Alloacidobacterium dinghuense: one gene and its partner. The protein of the gene in region 1 interacts with the protein of each later gene in a pairwise test. Links are inferred from orthologs where the notes say so. Each region holds a gene or a part of one and is shown on either strand. Other genes may lie near its edges.

What was found.
Region 2: the proteins of aceE (region 1) and nth interact in binary tests that used the Escherichia coli proteins (3 or more experiments, as listed by UniProt). The link is inferred for Alloacidobacterium dinghuense from one-to-one orthologs.

What each region holds. Positions count from the first base shown.
Region 1 is NZ_CP060394.1:3,098,768-3,102,543, forward strand. What follows is about bases 292-3,574. They hold aceE (pyruvate dehydrogenase (acetyl-transferring), homodimeric type), read right to left. Parts: upstream 3,198-3,574; coding sequence 492-3,197; downstream 292-491. Other genes in these bases: H7849_RS12725 (VOC family protein), read left to right, coding at 292-317; H7849_RS12735 (DegT/DnrJ/EryC1/StrS family aminotransferase), read right to left, coding at 3,430-3,574. Outside these bases: more of H7849_RS12725, read left to right, coding at 1-291; more of H7849_RS12735, read right to left, coding at 3,575-3,776. UniProt on the Escherichia coli protein: Component of the pyruvate dehydrogenase (PDH) complex, that catalyzes the overall conversion of pyruvate to acetyl-CoA and CO(2).
Region 2 is NZ_CP060394.1:2,108,330-2,111,763, forward strand. Bases 315-3,255 are described here. They hold nth (endonuclease III), read left to right. Parts: upstream 315-1,364; coding sequence 1,365-2,147; downstream 2,148-3,255. Other genes in these bases: H7849_RS08540 (HTTM domain-containing protein), read right to left, coding at 315-581; H7849_RS08545 (hypothetical protein), read right to left, coding at 578-1,174; H7849_RS08555 (VWA domain-containing protein), read left to right, coding at 2,310-3,255. Also shown: more of H7849_RS08540, read right to left, coding at 1-314; more of H7849_RS08555, read left to right, coding at 3,256-3,392. UniProt on the Escherichia coli protein: DNA repair enzyme that has both DNA N-glycosylase activity and AP-lyase activity. The DNA N-glycosylase activity releases various damaged pyrimidines from DNA by cleaving the N-glycosidic bond, leaving an AP (apurinic/apyrimidinic) site.

The sequences.
Region 1 (3,776 bases):
CGGACGAGCCCTACTTGTTCGGTCGCGTCCGGGTCAGCGGCCCGGATCCAGAGCATCGCACCTACTGCTCCTTCGCCTCGTTCAAGGATCCGGACGGCAACGGCTGGCTCTTCCAGGAGATTACGACGCGGCTTCCGGGGCGTGTCGTCGGCAGTACGACATATGGGTCGGCGACTGATCTGGCGCAGGCGCTACGGCGTGCCGAGGCTGCGCATGGTGAACACGAGAAGCATCTTGGGAAACGCGATGAGAACTGGCCGGACTGGTATGCCGAATACATGGTGCGTGAGCAGGCTGGCGAAAAGCCGCCGCAATAGACGGACGCGTGTTCAACAATCCTTGGCTGAGATTCGTGCTTTCCCACCCCAACACGCGAAAATCATGCGCGTTGGGGACCCCGGTTTTTTCGTGCTGCTGCCCTGAAAAAGCAGATCCTTCCCCTTCACTCCGTTCAGGGTCATGATGACAATCTCTTCACGAGCAGCTTCCGACTAGGCTTTGGCTGCGTCTACCTTTTCGGTGTCCACTCCTAGTTCCTGAAAAGCCGCTTGCGCTTTTTTCGCGTCGAATTTGCCGTCGCGTGCCAGCCTGGAAAGCGTGGCGGCGACGATGGATTCAGTGTTGACTTCAAAGTGCGCGCGGAGATGCTCACGGTTGTCGCTGCGTCCGAAGCCGTCGGTACCGAGTGTCACGAGACGGTCGGCGAGCCAGGGTGAGAGTTGGTCGGGGACAGACTTTATGTAGTCGGTCGCTGCGATGATGGGGCCTTTTGCGCCCTTGATGGCTTGCAGGATGTACGGGGTCTTTTCCGCTTCTGCCGGGTGCAGGCGGTTCCAGCGCTCGATGGATAGGGCTTCACGGCGTAGTTCGTTGTAGCTGGTCACGCTCCATACGTCGGTCTGTACGCCGTATTTTTCGGCGAGAATCTGCTGGGCGCGGACGGCTTCATTCAGGATAGGGCCGCTGCCAAAGAGCTGGGCTACAGATGCTTTTGCGGCCTTGCCCTCCGGGGCGCTCTTGAATTTGTAGATGCCGCGCACGATGCCCTCGCGGACGCCTTCAGGCATTTCCGGCATGGCATAGTCTTCGTTGTACATGGTGATGTAGTAGAAGACCGGCTCATTTTCCTGATACATGCGGCGGATGCCGTCCTGCAGAATGGCGGCGAGTTCGTAGACGTATGCCGGGTCGTAGCTCAGGCAGGTTGGCACGGTGCTGGCGAGGACGTGGCTGTGGCCGTCCTGATGCTGGAGGCCTTCACCGAGCATGGTGGTGCGTCCGGCGGTGCCTCCCATGAGGAAGCCCTTGCCGCGTGAATCAGCGAACGCCCACACCATATCGCCAACGCGCTGGAAGCCGAACATCGAGTAGTACATGTAGAACGGGATGGTCGGCGTGCGGTAGTTGGAGTAAGCGGTGCCTGCGGCGGTGAAGGAGGCCATCGATCCAGCTTCAGTAATGCCCTCTTCAAGAATCTGGCCGTCCTGCTCTTCACGGTAGTAGAGCAGCATGTCGAGATCGTGCGGCTTGTACTTCTGCCCTTCGGCCGCGTAGATGCCAACCTGGCGGATGGCGGACTCCAAGCCAAAGGTGCGGCCCTCGTCGGGAACGATTGGCACAATCAGCTTGCCGATCTCAGGATCTTTCAGCAGGTGGCGCAGAATGCTGACAAAACCCATCGTAGTGGATACGGCGCGGCCTTTCGATCCGGCGGTCCACTCGGCGTAGTAGTCGATCTCAGGGGCTTTGAATTTCAGCTCAGGGGTTTCGCGCTGCGGCATGTATCCGCCGAGCGCCTTGCGGCGCTCTTGCAGGTATTGGATCTCCGGCGCGTCGTCTGCGGGCTTGTAGGGCTTACCCTGCTTGGCGGACTCTTCTGGAACGGGGATGTCGAAACGCTTCACGAAGGTGGTGAGCGCGTCGTCGGTCATTTTCTTTTCCTGGTGCGCTGCATTGCGGGCTTCGGTGGTACCCATGCCGTAGCCTTTAACCGTCTTGGCGAGGATGACGGTGGGCCCCCCGCGGTGCTCGACGGCGCGCTTGTAGGCGTTGTAAATCTTTACCGGGTCGTGGCCACCGCGATGCAGGCGCGCGAGTTGCTCGTCGGTCATATCGCTGACGAGTTCGAGGAGTTCGGGGTACTTGCCGAAGAATTCCTTGCGCAGATATGCGCCGCCCTTGGCTTTGAATGCCTGATATTCGCCGTCAACGCACTCCTCCATGCGCTTCAGCAGCAGGCCCTTGTGATCGCGCTCAAAGAGGACATCCCAATCCGAGCCCCAGATGACCTTGATGACATTCCAGCCAGCGCCGCGGAAGACGCCTTCGAGCTCGTCGATGATCCGCTTATTGCCGCGTACTGGGCCGTCGAGGCGCTGCAGGTTGCAGTTGACGACGAAGACCAGATTGTCGAGCTTTTCGCGTGAGGCGACTGAGATTGCACCAAGAGTGTCGACTTCGTCTGTTTCGCCGTCGCCGACGAAGGCCCAGATTTTGCGCGGGGTCTTCTCGATGAGATTGCGGTTTTCGAGATAGCGCATAAAACGCGCCTGATAGATCGCGTTCAGCGGACCGATACCCATCGAAACTGTCGGGAAACGCCAGAAATTCGGCATCAGCCAGGGGTGGGGGTAGGACGACAGGCCTGGCTTGTCGCGCAATTCGTGGCGGAAATTTTTGAGATGATCGTCATTCAGGCGGCCTTCCAGATAGGCACGCGCGTAGACGCCGGGTGAAGCGTGTCCTTGGAAATAGATGAAGTCGCCGGGCTGGTCTTGCCCCCCGCTCGCCGCGTGGCTTGGATACTTTGCGTGAAAGAAGTGATTGAAACCTACCTCTAAGAGCGTCGCCAAGGATGAGTAGGTCGAAATATGGCCGCCGATACCGGCATCTTTTTTGTTCTGGTGATGCACCATCGCCATGGCGTTCCAGCGAATCAGGCTCTCTACGCGACGCTCTATGTTTCGGTCACCGGGGTACGGCACTTCGTCATGTTTGGGGATGGTATTGAGGTAGGGGGTGCGGATTTCGCCAGGTGTATTGATGCCGGCCTCGCGTGCTCGCTGCCGCAGCGCGCCCATCAGCTCTGCTGCTTGTTCCGGGCCCTCATCGACAACAACCTGATCGAAAGCCTCAATCCACTCTGCGACTTCATCCGTAAAGTCCGCGCTAACAGGCACTGCCAGTTTCATAGACATAGGATCCATTTCCCGGGAACATGCAAAGATCCATCGATCTGAGGCGAGCGCAACCGTAATCCAGGCTCTCTTTAGACTCAGGCGATAATCTTTGATTGTCCAACTGATAATTTTCGCAGAATATTTGCCGCCGCGCTACGCAACCGGCCGCAACTCAACCGTTAAGTCTAGCGCACGCTCAGAGAGCAACGAAATGCACGAGGTCTGCGCACTTCGATTGCGACATGTATAGCTATTGCTCCAGAGAAGCTGTGGTTGCCAGATGCACCAGGGAACTGCAGACATATTCGATTTCAGAATCGGTAATTCGATTGAAAAAAGGAAGCGCGACCGTCCGTGTGCTGAGCGACTCAGTGACTGGAAGCGAACGCAGAGCAGCAAATTGCTGGTATGCCGGCTGTTTGTGGATCGGAGCAAAATAGCGGCCGCAGCTGATTCCATCAGCCCCGAGAGACTGAACGATTGCATCTCGATCCGCCTGCTGGAACCCCGATGCCAGGCGAATGACATACACAAACCAGCTGATGCGCTTCTGATCGAGTTGGGTCGGAGGAACGATCACTCCTTTCTGACCACGTA
Region 2 (3,434 bases), 990 kb from region 1 along the record:
GCCGCTCCCTTCAGCTTCCACAAGAACGAAGTGAAGTAAAGCAACGCCAGCTCAAATTGGATCATGCGTTGCGCCCAGGGCGCCCGCAACTGCCTTTCCTCGGTCTTTCTGTTGCGGAAACGGATCCAATGATCCACGGAAAGCACTGCCCCAGCCGGCGCAAACATAAGAAAGAACCCGGCAACACGCAGAAACTTATCACCGCCGTGAGTCATGAAAAGCGCTCTCTGCTGAAGTGAATTGACGCAAAGAAATACAGCCACGCTGCTCACCCGAGTCCACAACCCAATCGTCAGCAGTACTGAAAACAGCAGCGCGAGCCAGAAAAAGTAAGAGATCCAGCGATCGCTTTGCGGCAAGAGCCCAAACAGATTCAGCCGTATGCCTGGTTCCACCTTATGCATCGTTGACTCGGAAACCCAGGCATGTGTGCCAAACCACTCCAGCCAATCCGAATGCAACAGGATGATCGTCGCCGCAACGCAAATGCCATACAGAATGCGAAACGCGGCAATGCAAATCGGAGATTCCGGCTTAAAGAAGAAGCAATCCCACCATCTGGCTATCTTTTCGAGAATCATTGAAGGTCCGCCGGATCGATGTAATCTTCATAGAGCACCTCCGGCTTCGGCTCTGGCTCATTTCCATCATCTAACCACGGCCTCATCGTGGTCTCATACTTCAGCAGAATTACCTTTTCTGGCGGGTCGTTAGGATCGTTATAGAAACGTGCGATGTGGTTCACTACATCTGCCAGCAACAGCGGATTCTCATCCTCGGTTAAGTTCTCGGCAAGTTTTCGATATCGCTCCTTACGATATCGCTCTCCAAAGCCAAGCTGATCCATCCGCGGATAGCTCCAGATATAGATATGGTGATGCGTCGTAATGACAACAGCTTTGAGGTACCGGTTTTTTAGGATTGGCTTGGGCGCAAACATATCCCATCGCTGGAAAAGGCCTGTCCATCGCATATAAGGCGCGATGATCTCTCTGCCTTCCACGATGGAAGGCAGGTCATAAGGAATAGCCCAAAGAGTGATAGCAATCAGATGAAACAGGATGAAAGCGCTGATCAGCTTTCGACGGAAGCCTGACCTGGCAGAAACAGTCCCGCCGTCTCCGCTGCTTTGTCCGGGTGCACTTTCTTTCTTCTGCTGGTCTTTATTCAGCACGTTCTCTTTCTATCAAGTCAATCGAGATACCGCCATGTGCCTGACGCTCGATCTGCTCACTTCGCTCATTCCATCTAAAAGCGCAGCGTCATGAAAATCCCCGGCTTCGCATAGTAATTGCCCGAAAATACGCATGGCTCCGGCTTCTTGGCATTCCCGATACACTTTGCGGTAAAACAATCTAGACCCTATGACTGCGAAGAAAGCAACCCCCAAAACACCCGCGAAAAAGTCCAACTTGAATGCAGCTCTGGCAAAGCCGCCAAAGTCCATCGCAAAACCCAAAGACACCTTCAACCCCAAGCGTGATCTCGCCCCCGAACGCGTAGCCGAAATCCTCAAGCGCCTCGCCGCCACCTACCCCAACGCCGAGTGCGCACTCCATCACCGCAACGCCTGGGAGTTGCTCGTCGCGACCATCCTATCCGCGCAATGCACCGACGTGCGCGTCAACATGGTCACGCCCGAGCTCTTCCGCCAGTTCCCCACACCGAAGGCCATGACCGAAGCCTCACAACCAGTGCTCGAAGAACTCATCCGCTCCACCGGCTTCTACCGCAACAAGGCAAAATCGATCCTCGGCGCAGCCAAAAAGATCACCAACGACTTCGACGGCAAAGTCCCGCGCACACTCGCCGAACTCACCACCGTCCCCGGAGCAGCCCGCAAAACCGCCAACGTCGTCCTTGGAGTAGCCTACGGCCTCGCCGAAGGCATCGTCGTCGACACGCACGTCCTGCGCATCTCCCGCCGCCTGCATCTCACCAAGGCCACCGAACCGAAAAATGTCGAGCAGGACCTGGTGAAGATCATTCCGCAGGATCACTGGATCGCTTACTCGCACGAGATCATCCACCACGGCCGCCAGATCTGCATCGCCCGCAAACCAAAATGTGCCGATTGCACCCTCGAAACCGTCTGTACCTCAGGCGACAAGACATGGTCCAGCGGCAAAACCTGGCCGGAACAGTAAACCCATTCTCTGCGCTGTCATCCCGAGCTAAGAGCGAAGGATCTGCTTCTTCTCCGCATCAGCACGAAAATGGGTGCCCCATCCTATCGCGTAGTTTGCGATAGGGTGGGAAAGGCACAGACTCAACCAGAGAAACACTCAGGCGTTTACAATGACTCCGAAATGACCCGCATCGCCCTCACCCTCTTGCTGGTTTTGCCTGGCCTTACGCCTGCCCTCGCGCAGCAGCCCCAGGGGACGACCACCCTCACCGTGAGCTCCACGCTCGTACAGGTGCCCGTGCAGGTCAAAACAAAATCCGGCAAGAACGTCTACGAGCTTACCCCCGATAACTTCCTCGTCACCGATAACGGCATCCCCCAAACCATCACCCTTGACGACGATACCGGATCACAGCCGCTCGCTCTCGCCATCGTCGTCCAGACCGGAGGAGCCGGTACCGCACACATCAATGACTATCAGGGACTCGGCGCTCTCATCGATGCCATCGTCGGCAACGTTGATCATCTCGTCGCCGTCGTCAGCTTCGACAGTAGACCGCATATCCTGCAGGCGTTCACGCCAAATACAACGCTAGCTGCAAAACAGCTCAACAACCTTCAGCCCGGAGACAACGGCGCCGCCATACTCGACGGGGTAGCCTTCGCCGTCAACCAGCTGCGCCAACAACCGGCAAACTACCGTCACGCCATTCTTCTCTTCAGCGAAACCCTAGATCAGGACAGCGACACTACTCTGGAAGAAGCGCTTCGACTCATCAGCAATACCAACACCACCATGTACACCTTCGCCTTCTCCAGCACGCACGCCGCTGTCCATCACGAGGCGTCCAAATTCAATCAATATAATCCCGGCCCCACTCACGGCTGCTTCAACCGCGATGGAGCCGATGCCGAATATGAAGGCCACTACAGCAAGCAGGTCCTCGACTGCATCAGCCAGCTTGCTCCGCCTGTACGACTTGCCACCATGGCCTTCGTCGCCGCCCGCAACGCGCTGCGGACAAACACCGCCGAATCCATTGCCCAGCTCACTGGCGGCGAGTTCGCCCACTTCAAAAACGCCAAGGATCTGCAAAACGGGCTCGCCGCCGTCAGCAATGACGTGCCAAACTTCTATCTGCTCAGCTTCCGTCCGCAACCGCCCACGCCCGGCATGCACACCCTGCACGTAGAACTCAAAGGAGATGAACCGCATTTAGAAGTGAAGGCCCGCAGCGCTTACTGGATCGACGACGCTAAGTAATCACGCCCGTTCCGCATTGACGGATCGTTCAGGCCCGAACAG